DNA from 2 places in the Pseudomonas sp. HC1(2025) genome. Region 1 is predicted to be linked to the other one. Evidence: predicted binding sites of a transcription regulator. Region 1 holds the regulator's gene; the other holds the start of a gene.
What was found. Region 1 encodes FliA, which starts transcription of late flagellar genes. Its sites were predicted from a motif close to CTAAAGTTTNNNNNNNNNNNGCCGNTAA; they were not measured.

Region 1 (7,489 bases):
TATGGTCGCCTTCCTGTTCGGCGGCCAGGATCACTTTGCCCAGGCGCGGCTTGCCGCTGGCTTCGCGCTCTTCGGGGGTTTCCACACCGTGGTCGACCGCGTTGCGCACCAAGTGGACCAGCGGGTCGGCCAGGGCCTCGACAAGGTTTTTGTCGAGGTCGGTTTCTTCGCCCACCAGTTCCAGGGCGATCTCTTTCTTCAACTGCCGGGCCAAGTCACGGACCAGGCGCGGGAAGCGCCCGAAAACCTTCTTGATCGGCTGCATGCGCGTCTTCATCACCGCGGTCTGCAGGTCGGCAGTGACCACGTCGAGGTTCGACACGGCCTTTTGCATGGCTTCGTCGCCGCTGTTCAGGCCCAGGCGCACCAGGCGGTTACGCACCAGCACCAGTTCGCCGACCATGTTCATGATGTCGTCCAGGCGCGCGGTATCGACCCGCACGGTGGTTTCGGCTTCACTGGCCGGGGCTTTCTCGGCAGCTGCCGGCGCGCGGGCTGGCGCCGGGGCGGCGGCACGGGCCGCAGCCGGTGCAGCAGCCTTGGCGGCAGCGGGTGCCGGCTTGGCCACCGCTGCGGTGGCGGTCGCGGTGGCTGCGGCGCCAGGCGCTACTTCGGAGAACTTGCCCTTGCCGTGCAATTCGTCGAGCAGGGATTCAAATTCATGGTCGGTGATCAGGCCATCCGCCGCCGGTGCCGCAGCAGCAGGCGTGGCAGCGGCAGGTGCAACCGCCGCAGCGACTGCCGGCAGGGCATCGGCGGCAAACGAGCCTTTGCCGTGCAACTGATCCAGCAGTGCTTCAAATTCGTCGTCGGTAATGTCGGTGCTGGCCGCTGGCGCTGCCGGCTCCACAGGCGCCGGTGTGGCTGCCACGGCGTCCGGGGCGAACTGGCCCTTGCCGTGCAACTGGTCGAGCAATGACTCGAACTCGGCGTCGGTGATGTCTTCGCTGGTCGGCACCATGGCCGGCGCAGCCGCTGCCGGTGCTTGTGCCTCGGCCTTGACGGCATTGAGGGAGTCCAGCAGTTGTTCGAATTCGCTGTCGGTAACGTCGGGCTCAGCCACCGGCTCAGGCGCCGCCTCAACCACCGGGGCGGCAGATACAGCGGCAGGCTCTGCCAGGCGCGCCAGGGCGGCCAGCAGTTCCGGGGTGGCAGCCGTAATCGGTGCGCGTTCGCGCACTTCATTGAACATGCCGTTGACCGCGTCCAGGGCTTCGAGGATCACGTCCATCAATTCCGAATCAACGTGACGCTCACCCTTGCGCAGGATGTCGAACACGTTTTCGGCGATGTGGCAGCACTCCACCAGCTCATGGAGCTGGAGGAAGCCGGCGCCCCCTTTTACAGTGTGAAAACCGCGAAAAATTGCATTGAGCAGGTTCGCATCATCCGGTCGGCTTTCCAGCTCGACCAGTTGCTCGGACAACTGCTCTAGAATTTCGCCGGCCTCTACAAGGAAATCCTGAAGGATTTCTTCATCGGCGCCGAAGCTCATATTGCGTGCTCCTTAGAAGCCTAAACTGGACAGCAAATCGTCTACGTCATCTTGACCTGACATAACGTCTTCACGTTTATCGGCATGAATCTGCGGACCTTCACCCTTGGCGAGGTGTTTTTGTGGATCTTTTTCCGAGAGGATCGCTTCGCGGTCGTGTTCGATGCCGGCAAAACGGTCGACCTGACCGGCCATCAGCACCAGTTTGAGCAGGTTGCTTTCCACTTCGGTGACCAGCAGGGTCACGCGCTTGATCACCTGGCCGGTCAGGTCCTGGTAGTCCTGGGCCAGCAGGATGTCATTGAGGTTGCTGGAAACCGTGCGGTTTTCCTGCTCGCTGCGTGACAGGAAACCCTCGACCCGGCGCGCCAGCTCGCGAAATTCTTCAGCACCCACTTCGCGCCGCATGAAGCGACCCCAGTCAGCGCTCAACGCCTTGGCCTCATTGGCCATGCCGTTCACCAGGGGCGTGGCGTTTTCCACCAGGTCCATGGTGCGATTGGCTGCCGCCTCAGTCAGCCTGACCACATAGGACAGGCGTTCGGTGGCATCGGTGATCTGCGAGATTTCCTCGGCCTGGGGCATGTGCGGGTCGATCTGGAAATTGACGATCGCACTGTGCAACTCACGGGTGAGCTTGCCCACTTCCTGATACAGGCCGCGGTCGCGGGTCTGGTTGAGCTCATGGATCAACTGCACTGCGTCGCCGAACTGGCCTTTTTCCAGGCTTTCGACGAGTTGGTGAGCATGTTTTTTCAGGGTCGACTCAAAGTCGGCCTGCGATGATTCTTTATGCTCCATAGCTCCCCCGTGGCAGCATCAATGACCGATGCGTTCGAAGATTTTTTCAATCTTCTCTTTCAAGGCCAGTGCAGTGAATGGCTTGACCACGTAGCCGTTGACCCCGGCCTGGGCGGCTTCGATGATCTGTTCACGCTTGGCTTCAGCGGTCACCATCAGCACAGGCAGGCTGCGCAGCTTTTCATCAGCGCGCACGTGGCGCAGCAGATCGATACCGGTCATGCCAGGCATGTTCCAGTCGGTTACCAGAAAGTCGATGCTCCCGCTGTTGAGGATCGGAATCGCCGTAATGCCGTCATCCGCCTCGACCGTGTTAGTGAACCCAAGGTCACGCAACAGGTTTTTTATGATCCGCCGCATCGTTGAGAAGTCATCAACGATGAGGATTTTCATGTTCTTGTCCAATTCGACCTCCAAGCAGTCTTAAACGCGTCCAGCACCTGGGCGCGCCATATCATTCAACAGGCATTACACAAAAAGGACTGCTGGGGCACATCACGGGCCGCTCCCGCCGGGCTTGCGCCGTGGCGGTTATCGTTCGCACTGTCCCCACACTGCCTGTCAGCGCGCTCGCCACTCTCCCAAACGCCCCCGCAAGCGGGCCGCGCATTGGCTATGTAGCTGGCTGACCCGCGATTCGCTGACCCCCAGGACCTCACCGATTTCCTTGAGGTTCAGCTCTTCGTCGTAGTACAGCGCCAACACCAGCCGCTCACGTTCCGGCAGATTGGCAATCGCCTCTGCCAGGGCGCCCTGGAAGCGTTCATCTTCCAGGTCGCGTGAAGGCTCCTGGTGAGCGCTCGCGCCATCCTCGTGCAGCCCTTCATGTTCGCCGTCCTGCAGCAGGTCGTCGAAACTGAACAGGCGGCTGCCCAAGGTATCGTTCAAAATCCCGTAGTAATCGTCGAGACTCAATTGGAGTTCGGCCGCAACTTCGTGATCTTTAGCGTCTCGACCGGTTTTTGCTTCAATTGAGCGAATTGCGTCACTCACCATCCGGGTATTGCGGTGGACCGAACGCGGCGCCCAATCACCTTTACGCACTTCATCGAGCATCGCGCCACGGATACGGATACCCGCATACGTCTCGAAACTCGCACCCTTGCTCGCGTCGTACTTGGTCGACACTTCGAGCAGGCCGATCATCCCCGCCTGGATCAGGTCTTCGACCTGGACACTGGCGGGCAGGCGTGCCAGCAGGTGGTAGGCAATGCGCTTGACCAGGGGCGCATAGCGCTCGATCAATTCGCCCTGGCTGTCACGCGCTGATTTTTTGTAAAGGTTGTAGCCGCTGGCTGTCATAGCACCGGTCCCGCACTCGTCTGATGCACCAATCGCTCGACGAAAAACTCCAGATGCCCCCGGGGATTGGCGGGCAGTGGCCAGGTATCGACCTTCTGAGCAATTGCCTTGAACGCCAACGCGCATTTCGAACGAGGGAACGCTTCATAGACTGCACGCTGCTTTTGCACAGCCTTGCGCACACACTCGTCATAGGGAACTGCGCCGACGTATTGTAAGGCGACATCGAGGAAGCGATCCGTGACCTTGGTCAACTTGGCGAACAGGTTGCGCCCTTCTTGCGGGCTCTGGGCCATGTTGGCAAGCACGCGGAAGCGGTTCATGCCGTAGTCGCGGTTGAGCAGTTTGATCAGGGCGTAGGCGTCGGTGATCGAGGTGGGTTCGTCGCAGACCACCAGCAATACTTCTTGCGCGGCGCGCACGAAGCTGACCACGGACTCGCCGATCCCGGCGGCAGTGTCGATCACCAGCACGTCGAGGTTGTCGCCGATATCACTGAAGGCCTGGATCAGGCCGGCGTGCTGCGCCGGGCTCAGATGCACCATGCTCTGGGTGCCGGAGGCGGCCGGGACGATACGAATCCCCCCAGGCCCCTGCAACAGCACGTCGCGCAGCTCACAGCGGCCTTCAATGACATCGGCCAGGGTATGTTTGGGCGTCAGTCCCAGCAGAACGTCAACGTTCGCCAGGCCCAGGTCGGCATCCAGCAGCATGACGCGGCGGCCAAGCTCTGCCAGGGCCAGGGACAAATTCACTGACACGTTAGTTTTCCCGACGCCACCTTTGCCGCCGGTCACCGCGATCACCTGTACGGGATGCATGCTGCCCATGTTCTTTCTTTACCTTGTCTTGCTTAGCCGCAGGCTACATAGGGTGGCCGCGGTAGCAGACCATCGATGTAGGTACATTGCACTGTGTTGCATGTTGCCGTTCAGCCGACCCGCTTGGCTGGGTTGTGATAGAGGTCGGCGAACATATCCGCCATCGCCTCTTCACTGGGTTCGTCCTGCATTTGCACACTGACCGCGCGGCTGACCAACTGATGACGGCGCGGCAGATGCAAGTCATCCGGGATCCGCGGCCCGTCGGTCAGGTAGGCGACCGGTAATTCATGGCTGATGGCAAGGCTCAACACTTCGCCCAGGCTTGCGGTTTCATCCAGCTTAGTCAGGATGCAACCGGCCAGCCCACAACGTTTGTAGCTGTGGTACGCAGCAGTCAGAACCTGTTTCTGGCTGGTTGTTGCAAGTACCAGGTAATTTTTCGACTTGATCCCGCGCCCGGCCAGGCTTTCCAGTTGCATGCGCAATGCCGGGTCGCTGGCTTGCAGGCCAGCGGTATCGATCAGCACCACGCGCTTGCGCAGCAGCGGGTCGAGGGCGTTGGCCAGGGACTGGCCCGGGTCGACATGGGTCACCGGCACATTGAGGATCCGGCCCAGGGTCTTGAGCTGTTCCTGGGCACCGATGCGGTAGCTGTCCATGCTCACCAGCGCAATGTTATGGGCGCCGTACTTGAGGACATAACGGGCGGCCAGCTTGGCCAGGGTGGTGGTCTTGCCCATGCCGGCAGGGCCGACCATGGCAATCACGCCACCTTCTTCAAGGGGTTCGATTTCCGGGGTCTGGATCATCCGCGCCAGGTGCGCCAGCAACATGCGCCAGGCCTGGCGAGGCTCTTCTATGCCGGTGGTCAGTTCCAGCAAGTCGCGCGACAACGGGCCGGACAGGCCGATGCGTTGCAGGCGACGCCAGAGGTTGGCCTGTTGCGGCTTGCTGCCTTGCAACTGGTTCCAGGCCAGCGAGCCCAACTGCACTTCCAGCAGTTCACGCAGGCCATTGAGCTCAAAACGCATCGAGTCGAACACGCGCTGGTCAACCGCAGCGGCCGGTGCTGGCGCGGCGGGACGTGGCGGCTCGACAAAAGTCGGTTCGACGAGTGGTTCGGCCGCCGTCAGCGGCAGGCCGGCAAACAATTGGCGATTGGTGGTCGCATCGCTGTCGCCACGCATGCTCAGCTCGGCCTGGGCCGAGACAATACGCGAGGCGGTCTTGCGCAACTCGTCTTCGAGTTCCATGTTCGGCACGCGCGGCGCCAAGGCCTGGGGTTTGTAATCCAGGGCAGCCGTCAGCTCGACACCGCCGGCAATGCGACGGTTACCGATAATAGCCGCGTCGGCGCCCAGTTCATCACGAACCAGCTTCATGGCCTGACGCATATCGGCGGCGAAAAAACGCTTTACTTGCATAACCCACTACCTCAGCCGTTGGGCCCTACTGTCGCGACGATAGTCACTTGCTTATTGTCAGGAATTTCCTGGTAAGCCAAAACGTGCAAATTCGGTACTGCCAGGCGTCCAAACCGCGACAACATCGCCCGGACGGGGCCTGCCACCAGCAGAATCACCGGTTGGCCCTGCATTTCCTGGCGCTGTGCGGCGTCAATCAACGAACGCTGCAGCTTTTCAGCCATGCTTGGCTCCAGCAGGACGCCCTCTTCCTGGCCCTGCCCTGCCTTCTGGATACTATTGAGCAATATTTGTTCCAACCTTGGTTCCAAGGTGATCACAGGCAGCTCAGAGTCAAGCCCTACAATGCTTTGGACGATGGCGCGCGACAAACCGACGCGCACCGCAGCCACCAGCGCGGCAGTATCTTGACTCTTGGCGGCATTGTTGGCGATAGCCTCGGCAATGCTGCGAATGTCCCGCACCGGCACCTGTTCGGCCAACAGCGCTTGCAGCACCTTGAGCAGTTGCGACAGCGACAACACCCCCGGCACCAGCTCTTCGGCCAGCTTTGGCGAGGCCTTGGCCAGCAATTGCATGAGTTGCTGGACTTCTTCGTGGCCAATCAACTCGTGGGAGTGCTTGTACAGAATCTGGTTGAGGTGGGTCGCCACCACCGTGCTGGCATCGACCACGGTGTAGCCCAGGGACTGCGCCTGGCTGCGCTGGCTGACTTCGATCCACACCGCGTCCAGGCCAAAAGCCGGATCTTTGGCGGTTATGCCGCTGAGGGTGCCGAAGACCTGGCCGGGGTTGATCGCCAGTTCGCGGTCGGGGTAGATCTCGGCTTCGGCCAGGGTCACGCCCATCAGCGTCAGGCGGTAGGCACTGGGGGCCAGGTCGAGGTTGTCGCGGATATGTACGGTGGGCATCAAAAAGCCCAGGTCCTGGGACAGCTTCTTGCGCACGCCCTTGATCCGCGCCAGCAACTGGCCGCCCTGGTTGCGGTCCACCAGGGGGATCAGGCGGTAGCCGACTTCCAGGCCGATCATGTCGATGGGGGTCACGTCATCCCAGCCCAACTCCTTGGTTTCCTGGGCGCGGGCCGGCGACGGCAGCAGGTCTTGCTGGCGCTCCACCTCTTTCAAGGCCTGGACCTTGATGGTGTTCTGCTTTTTCCAGAACAGGTACGCCCCGCCGGCGGCCAGCGCGGCCATGGTCAGGAACGAGAAATGCGGCATGCCCGGCACAATGCCCATGATCGCCATGATGCCGGCCGCCACGGCCAGGGCCTTGGGTGAGGCGAACATCTGGCGGTTGATCTGCTTGCCCATGTCTTCGGAGCCGGACGCACGGGTGACCATGATCGCCGCAGCTGTCGATAACAACAGTGATGGCAATTGCGCCACCAAACCGTCACCAATGGTCAACAGGGCGTAAACCTTGCCTGCATCGCCAAAGGTCATGCCGTGCTGGAAGATACCGACCGCCATGCCGCCGATCAGGTTGATAAACAGGATCAACAGGCCGGCGATGGCGTCGCCGCGCACGAACTTGCTGGCACCGTCCATGGAGCCATAGAACTCGGCTTCCTGGGCCACTTCCGAGCGGCGGGCCTTGGCCTGGTTCTGGTCGATCAGGCCGGCGTTGAGGTCGGCGTCGAT
Region 2 (7,489 bases), 2.3 Mb from region 1:
GTTTTCGGCTGCGATGACTGTCAGATCGTTTGCCCATGGAATCGTTTCGCCCGCCCCTCAGGAGAAAGCGATTTCAAGCCGCGCCACAATCTGGATAACGCCGAACTGGCTGAGTTATTTATGTGGGATGAGGATAAATTCCTCAGCAGCACCGAAGGCTCGCCGCTGCGCCGCGCCGGCTATGAGCGCTGGCTGCGCAACCTGGCCGTGGGCCTGGGCAATGCGCCCTCGAGCATTCCGGTGCTGGAAGCCTTGAAGGCACGCCTGGACTACCCCAGCGAACTGGTTCGCGAACATGTGGAATGGGCGCTGAACCAGCACGCGCTCCGTCAATGTTCGTCGTTGTAGACGAACTTGGGCATTTCCCAATGAAAGCGGATCGCCAGCAGACGCAATAGAAAACCGCTGAACAACGTCAGCAGGATCGCCTGCTCGCTGGGCAGTTCGAGGTAGATGCACAGCATGTAGCACCAGGCGGCGAGGAACGACACGCTGGCGTACAGCTCGCGACGGAAGATCAACGGGATATCGTTACAGAAGATATCCCGCAGGATCCCGCCGAAGACCCCGGTGATCACCCCGCTGACCGAGGCCACCAGCATGCCGTGGCCCATTTCCAGGGCCGTCATGCAGCCGATCAGGGTGAACGCCACCAGGCCCACGGCGTCCAGCGCCAAAAACAGTGAACGCAAATGACGCATCAATGGGGCGATAAAGATCGTCACCAATGCCGCTACCGAGGTCAGCACCAGGTATTCCGGGTGTTTGACCCAGGTGAGCGGGTAGTGGCCAAGCAACACATCGCGTACCGAACCGCCGCCAAGGGCTGTGACGCACGCAATCAGCACCACGCCGAACCAATCCATGCCACGACGGCCAGCCGACAAGGCACCAGTCATGGCTTCGGCGGTGATGGCGATGAGGTAGAGCATCAGCAGCATGATGGCGATCCTTGCAAAGAGGCGCGCAGTCTAATCATTTGGCAGGGGCACCAAAAGGGGGCGGCCAGAAAACCCGCGCGAACATCCGTGTAGGAGCCCCGCTTGCCGGCGATGGGGCCCTTGAGGACGCCATCGCCGGCAAGCCGGACTCCTACAGAGGGCACCGCCCTGCTGCAAGTCAGGCCTTGATGAAATGCTTGCGATAGTGCTGCAACTCGGCAATCGACTCACGGATATCATCCAGGGCCAGGTGGGTGCTGCCCTTGTGGAAGCTGTCCTTGACCTCTGGCGCCCAGCGCGCGGCCAGTTCTTTCAAGGTCGACACATCTAGGTTGCGATAGTGGAAATAGCTTTCCAGCCCCTTCATGTGGGTATAAAGGAAGCGACGGTCCTGGCAGATGCTGTTGCCACAGATCGGCGACTTGCCCTTGGGCACCCACTTTTCCAGGAACGCAATCGTCTCGGCCTCAGCCTCAGCCATGCTCACGCGGCTGTCGCGCACGCGCTGGGTCAGGCCCGAGTTGCCGTGGGTGCGGGTGTTCCACTCGTCCATGGTGGCCAGCACCGCGTCGCTGTGGTGGATGGCGATCACCGGACCTTCGGCCAAGGTGTTGAGGTTGCTGTCGGTGACAATGGTCGCCATCTCGATGATGACGTCGGTGTCAGGGTTCAGACCGGTCATTTCCAGATCGATCCAAATCAGGTTCTGTGGGTTTTGCATGTCGTGGTTCCTTGGCACCTTGGCGTAGCTGCGCAGTTTAGCAGGCGGGGCGTGCTAGACTCGCGACCGTTTTATCCAACCTTTGCATTATCGACACGGAACACCAATGGCCAAACGCCAGCTCAACCGCCGCCAAAACTGGCGCATCGAAAAGATCCAGGGTGAACGCGCTGCCCGCGCCGCCAAACGTGAATCCTCTGCCGTAGAAGCGCTGGAGGGTGGCGACCTCGGCCCCGAGCAAACAGGCCTGGTAATCGCGCACTTTGGGGTGCAGGTCGAAGTCGAGGCCCTGGAAGGCGAACTGGCCGGCGCAGTGTTCCGCTGCCACCTGCGCGCCAACCTGCCGGCGCTGGTCACTGGCGACAAAGTGGTATGGCGTGCCGGCAACCAGGGTATCGGGGTGATCGTCGCGCAACTGCCGCGCACCACCGAACTGCGTCGCCCCGACAGCCGTGGCCAACTCAAGCCGGTGGCGGCCAACGTCGACATGATTGTCATCGTCTTCGCCCCGCTGCCCGAGCCCCACGCCAACCTGATCGACCGCTACCTGGTGGCGGCCGAACACGCCGGCATCCGCCCGCTGTTGCTGCTGAACAAATTCGACCTGATCGACGAACAGAACGCCCCGGCGCTCAATACATTGCTCGCGGTGTATCGGCAGCTGGGCTACCCGGTGCTGGAAGTCTCGGCGCACCATGGCAACGGCATGGAACAGCTGCAACAACAGTTGGACGGGCGCATCAGCGTGTTCGTCGGCCAGTCGGGCGTGGGCAAGTCGTCTTTGGTCAACAGCCTGCTGCCGGAAGTCGAGACCCGCGTCGGCCCGCTGTCGGAACTGTCCGGCCAGGGCACGCACACCACCACCACCGCGCGTCTGTTCCACTTCCCGGGCGGTGGCGAGTTGATCGACTCCCCCGGCATCCGTGAGTTCGGCCTGGGCCACGTCAGCCGTGCTGATGTCGAAGCGGGTTTCATCGAGTTCAACGACCTGATCGGCACTTGTCGCTTTCGCGACTGCAAGCACGACCGCGAGCCAGGCTGCGCCTTGCTCAAGGCCCTGGAAGACGGGCGCGTGCAGCAACAACGGATGAACAGCTATCGCTCGATCATCGCCAGCTTGCCGGAAAGCAGCTATTAAGTCGTAGGTACGCGCTTGTGTGGGAGCGGGCTTGCCCGCGATGCAGATAACTCGGTGCAACTGATGCACCGAGGTGATGCTATCGCGAGCAAGCTCGCTCCCACCTAAGCCGCATCAGCTACCGGCCGGGGCTTCTCCGGGAGCCTTCACCCCACCCTCATCAAACAAATTCAGCTTCTGGCGCAGCTCATGGGCCGGCAACGGCTGCTGCTCGGGTGGCAGGGCGTTCGGGTCCACCGGGACTTCACCCGGAGCGCCCTCGCCCTGGGTCGGCACTGGCGGTGGAGTGCCCTGCTCGCCTTCGATGGCGCGCTGGGCTTTTTTGGTCAGCACCACGATGTCGATGCGCCGGTTGATCGGGTTGAATGGGTCCTGGGTATCAAACAACTGCGATGAAGCAAAGCCCACCACGCGCGCCACCTGGGTGTCTGGGTAACTGCCAGCCACCAGGGCGCGGCGGGCGGCATTGGCGCGGTTGGCGGACAGTTCCCAGTTACCGAAATCGCCCAGGCCCGAATACGGCTTGGCATCGGTATGGCCGCTGACGCTGATCTTGTTCGGCACCGCCTTGATGGTGTCGGCCATGGCCAGCAAGATGTCTTCGAAGTAGGGCTTGAGACGCGCACTGCCAGAGTCGAACATCGGTCGATTGGCGTCATCCATGATCTGGATACGCAGGCCGTCCGGGGTGATCTCGAAGTGGATCTGATCCTTGAATTTTTGCAGTTGCGGGTTCTCGTCGACCTTGTTCTGCAGCTCTTGCAGCAACAACTCCAGGCGCTCCTGCTCGACCTGTTCGGCCATGCTCTCGACGGTCTGGCGTTCGATCGGGATGTTTTTCTGGGGCGCTTCGGTCTGGACTTCCGGGTTGATGGTGCGCTCGGGAGCCAATTCTGGCGAACCACCCAGGTCGATCACAAACGGCGTGCCACTCTCGGAGAAGCCGATGGGATCCTTGAAATAACCGGCGATGGCGATCTTCTGTTCCGGCGTCGCAGTGGACATCAGCCACAGCACCAGGAAGAACGCCATCATCGCCGTCGCAAAGTCGGCGAAGGCGATTTTCCAGGCGCCGCCGTGGTGCCCGGCAGCGAAGCGCTTGACGCGCTTGATGATGATTGGCTGGTTGTTTTCCATGGCTTAGCGACCGCGAACTGCTTGTTCCAGCTCGGCAAAGCTCGGGCGGTGCTTCGGATACAGCACCTTGCGCCCGAATTCCACGGCCAGGGACGGCGGCATACCGGAAGCCGAAGCCACCAGCGACGCCTTGATCGCTTCGTAGATATTCAGCTCTTCCTTGGCATCGTGGGCCAGGGAGGTGGCCAGCGGGCCAAAGAAACCATAGGCCGCGAGAATACCGAAGAAGGTCCCCACCAGCGCCGCGCCTACGTGCATACCGATGGCCGCCTGGTCGCCCTCGCCCAGGGACGCCATGGTCACCACGATACCCAGTACCGCCGCGACAATACCGAAACCGGGCATGCCGTCGGCGATGCCGGTCACGGCGTGGGACGGGTGCTCCAGCTCTTCTTTCAAGCTGAACAGCTCCATGTCGAACAGGCCTTCCAGCTCGTGCGGGGCCATGTTGCCGGAGGACATGATGCGCAGGTAGTCGCAGATGTAGGCGGTCATGCGCTCATCCTTGAGCACGGCCGGGTACTTGGCGAAAATCGGGCTCGCTGCAGCGTCCTCGATATCTGCCTCAATGGCCATCATGCCTTCGCGGCGGCTCTTGTTGAGGATCTCGTAGACCAGGCCCAGCACTTCCAGATAGAACGTGTGGGAAAAGCGCGAGCTGAACATGCCCAGCGACTTTTTGACCACGTGCATGGTCATGTAGCCTGGGTTAGCCTGCAGGAAAGCGCCAAACGCCGCACCGCCGATGATCAGCACTTCGAAGGGCTGGATCAGCGCAGCAATTTTACCGTGGGACAGAACGTATCCGCCGAGCACGCTTGCGATGACGACGATGATGCCGATAATTTTAGCCATAGGGGATGAGTACTTGCGCCGTCGGGTTCATGGACATATTCGGAAGATCTAAAAACTCTTCTTCTACTTATCGGCAAAACTGCGCCAGACTATAGCCCGTTAAGGCGAAAAGCCAGTTCGGCCCACTCCGGGCGTGTTGACCGCAAGTGATGATCGCGCCCCAATCATGGCAAACGAAACGACAGTCCCAACTGCAAAACCCAACTCCCTGGCTGGCTGGATCAAGCGTCTGGACGAGGTGCACCTGCCCGTCCCGCAAGCGAGCCACGTTGCGGTGTGCAAGGCCATCGGCGACAGCCGCCGTTCGTTGCGAGATATTGCGGAGCTGATGCAAGACAGCCCGGCGCTAGTCCTGAGCGTTATGCGCGAAGCCAACAACCAGGCCCACGGCAGCCTGGCAGAGCCTGCAGAAAACCTTGAAGTGGCGATCAACCGCCTCGGCCTCAAGCGCACCGAAGAACTGCTCGTGCGCCTGCCGTCGGTGCCGCTCAATGAAATCCCCGTGGCCCTGCGTCAACTGCAACTGATCAGCCAGCACGCCTCGCAACAAGCCAATGGCCTGTTCGCCAGCCGCCTGGCGCGCCTGTGGCAGGACATTCATTGGGGCAGCCTGCTGTTTCTCTCGCCGCTGTGGCCGATGGCCGTGGCCTACCCAAAGCTTTTGGAAGAATGGGAACTGCGGGTGATCCACAAGGGCCAATCGGCACGCAAGGTCGAGCAGGAACTGTTCGGCGTGCGCCTGCTGGAACTGTGCCTGGGGCTGACCGAGGCCTGGCGCTTGCCGATCTGGGTGTCCCAGGGCTACCAACTGCTGCTCAAGGAACAACGCTTGCTGGTCAAGGCCCTGCACATCGCCCGCGATGAAGCGCCCTTGAGCCAGCAGCAAAAACTCGATGACGACCCAGCGCTGCGGCGCTGGCTGAACCAGCCGGCCAACACCGTGCTGCTGGCCAATGGCATGGCGCTGGCAGCGCAGGAGTCCTGGACCTGCCCGCACACCCAGCGCTGGCAGTACCTCACCGCACTGTACCTGCAACAACCGCTGGCCGATGTGCAGCAACAGGTGCACCAGCAGGCAGCCATCAGCGCCCGCCATACCTTGACCGCCGGTCTCTGGCACCCAGCGTTGGCACTGATCTGGCCGTGGCATGTGCAGCGGATGCATCGCGGCCTGCTGCCAGCACCGCCGCCCACCGCCGAATCCCTGGCGGTCTGGCGCAAGCGCTGCAGCGAACTGTTGGTGGAGCCCAGCCGCTTCGCCAACGCCATGCACCTGACCACCTGTGCCAAGGAGGCCCTGGTGGCCAGTGGCATGCAGCGCGTCATGTTGCTGATGGCCGACAAGGCCTTGACCACGCTGCGCGTGCATCAGGTCGATGGCCTGCCCAAGGACGCCGCCAACCTGAGCCTTGAAACCGCACAAAGCACGCTGCTGCAACGCCTGCTGGAGAAGTCTGCGCAGGTGCGCCTTAACCCGGACAATCACGCGCAATTCGCGGCACTGCTGCCGGCCTCATTGCGTCGCCTGTTTGTCGGCGAGCACCTGCTGTTGCGCTCCCTGAGCTGTAACGGCCGGGTGGTGATGCTGATGGTGGCCGACCAGGGTGGCGGGCCGTTCTCCGAAACCACCGTGCAGGCCTTCGGTAAAACCGCCCAATGCATCGAGAAAGCCCTGCACTGCTTTACCAACCGCACCACCTGATGCTTGCGTTACAATCGCCCTCTTTTATCGCCCAACCTAGTGCCCGGGAGACCTCACATGCCTGACTTTTCTGGCTTGCCGCTGGTGATCGAGCCCAGCGACCTGCTTGGCCGCCTCGCCGCCGAGCCGTTGATTCTGGTGGACCTCACCAGCGCCGCCCGTTATGCCCAGGGGCATATCCCCGGCGCGCACTTTGTTGATCCCAAACGCACCCAACTGGGCCAGCCTCCGGCACCGGGGCTGCTGCCGGCCAAGGCCGACCTGGAGAAGCTGTTCGGCGAACTGGGCCACACTCCGGACGCCACCTACGTGGTGTACGACGACGAAGGCGGCGGCTGGGCCGGGCGCTTTATCTGGCTGCTCGACGTGATCGGCCACAAAAAGTATCACTACCTCGATGGCGGCCTGCTGGCGTGGCTGGATGAGCAGCACCCGGTGTCCACCGAGGCAACCGCCGCCGTGGGTGGGCCGGTCAGCCTGACCCTGCACGACGAGCCCACCGCCACCCGCGAATACCTGCAAAGCCGCCTCGGCGCTGCCGACCTGGGCATCTGGGATGCACGCGGGCCGCTGGAATACTCGGGAGAGAAAGTCCTCGCCGCCAAGGGCGGACATATTCCCGGCGCGGTCAACTTCGAATGGACGGCGGGCATGGACAAGGCGCGCAACCTGCGAATCCGCCGCGACATGCCGCAGATCCTCGAAGGCCTGGGCCTGAGCAAAGACAAAGAAATCATTACCCACTGCCAGACTCACCACCGTTCTGGCTTCACCTACCTGGTGGCCAAGGCGCTCGGTTATCCGCGAGTCAAAGGTTATGCCGGTTCCTGGGGCGAATGGGGCAACCACCCCGACACCCCCGTCGAGATTTAAGGTTTAAGGACAGTTCATGAAAAAGCGTTTGTTTATCCTCAGCCAGTACCTGCTACCCCACCACCTGCTATCGCGCCTGGCCGGCTGCATCGCCGAATGCCGTGTGCGCTGGTTCAAGAATG

Region 2: the regulator FliA is predicted to act here: its motif matches at 4,860-4,887, upstream of motA (flagellar motor stator protein MotA).

Annotation. Positions count from the first base shown of each region.
Region 1 is NZ_CP196017.1:4,123,018-4,130,506, forward strand. It holds gene ACSSVH_RS18240 (chemotaxis protein CheA) at 1-1,495, opposite strand, end outside; gene ACSSVH_RS18245 (protein phosphatase CheZ) at 1,508-2,296, opposite strand; gene ACSSVH_RS18250 (chemotaxis response regulator CheY) at 2,315-2,689, opposite strand; gene fliA (RNA polymerase sigma factor FliA) at 2,858-3,598, opposite strand; gene fleN (flagellar synthesis regulator FleN) at 3,595-4,428, opposite strand; gene flhF (flagellar biosynthesis GTPase FlhF) at 4,530-5,846, opposite strand; gene flhA (flagellar biosynthesis protein FlhA) at 5,858-7,489, opposite strand, start outside.
Region 2 is NZ_CP196017.1:555,541-563,029, reverse strand. It holds gene queG (tRNA epoxyqueuosine(34) reductase QueG) at 1-348, shown strand, start outside; gene ACSSVH_RS02365 (trimeric intracellular cation channel family protein) at 330-944, opposite strand; gene orn (oligoribonuclease) at 1,120-1,662, opposite strand; gene rsgA (small ribosomal subunit biogenesis GTPase RsgA) at 1,769-2,800, shown strand; gene motB (flagellar motor protein MotB) at 2,915-3,937, opposite strand; gene motA (flagellar motor stator protein MotA) at 3,941-4,792, opposite strand; gene ACSSVH_RS02340 (HDOD domain-containing protein) at 4,959-6,494, shown strand; gene ACSSVH_RS02335 (rhodanese-like domain-containing protein) at 6,552-7,367, shown strand; gene asd (archaetidylserine decarboxylase) at 7,384-7,489, shown strand, end outside.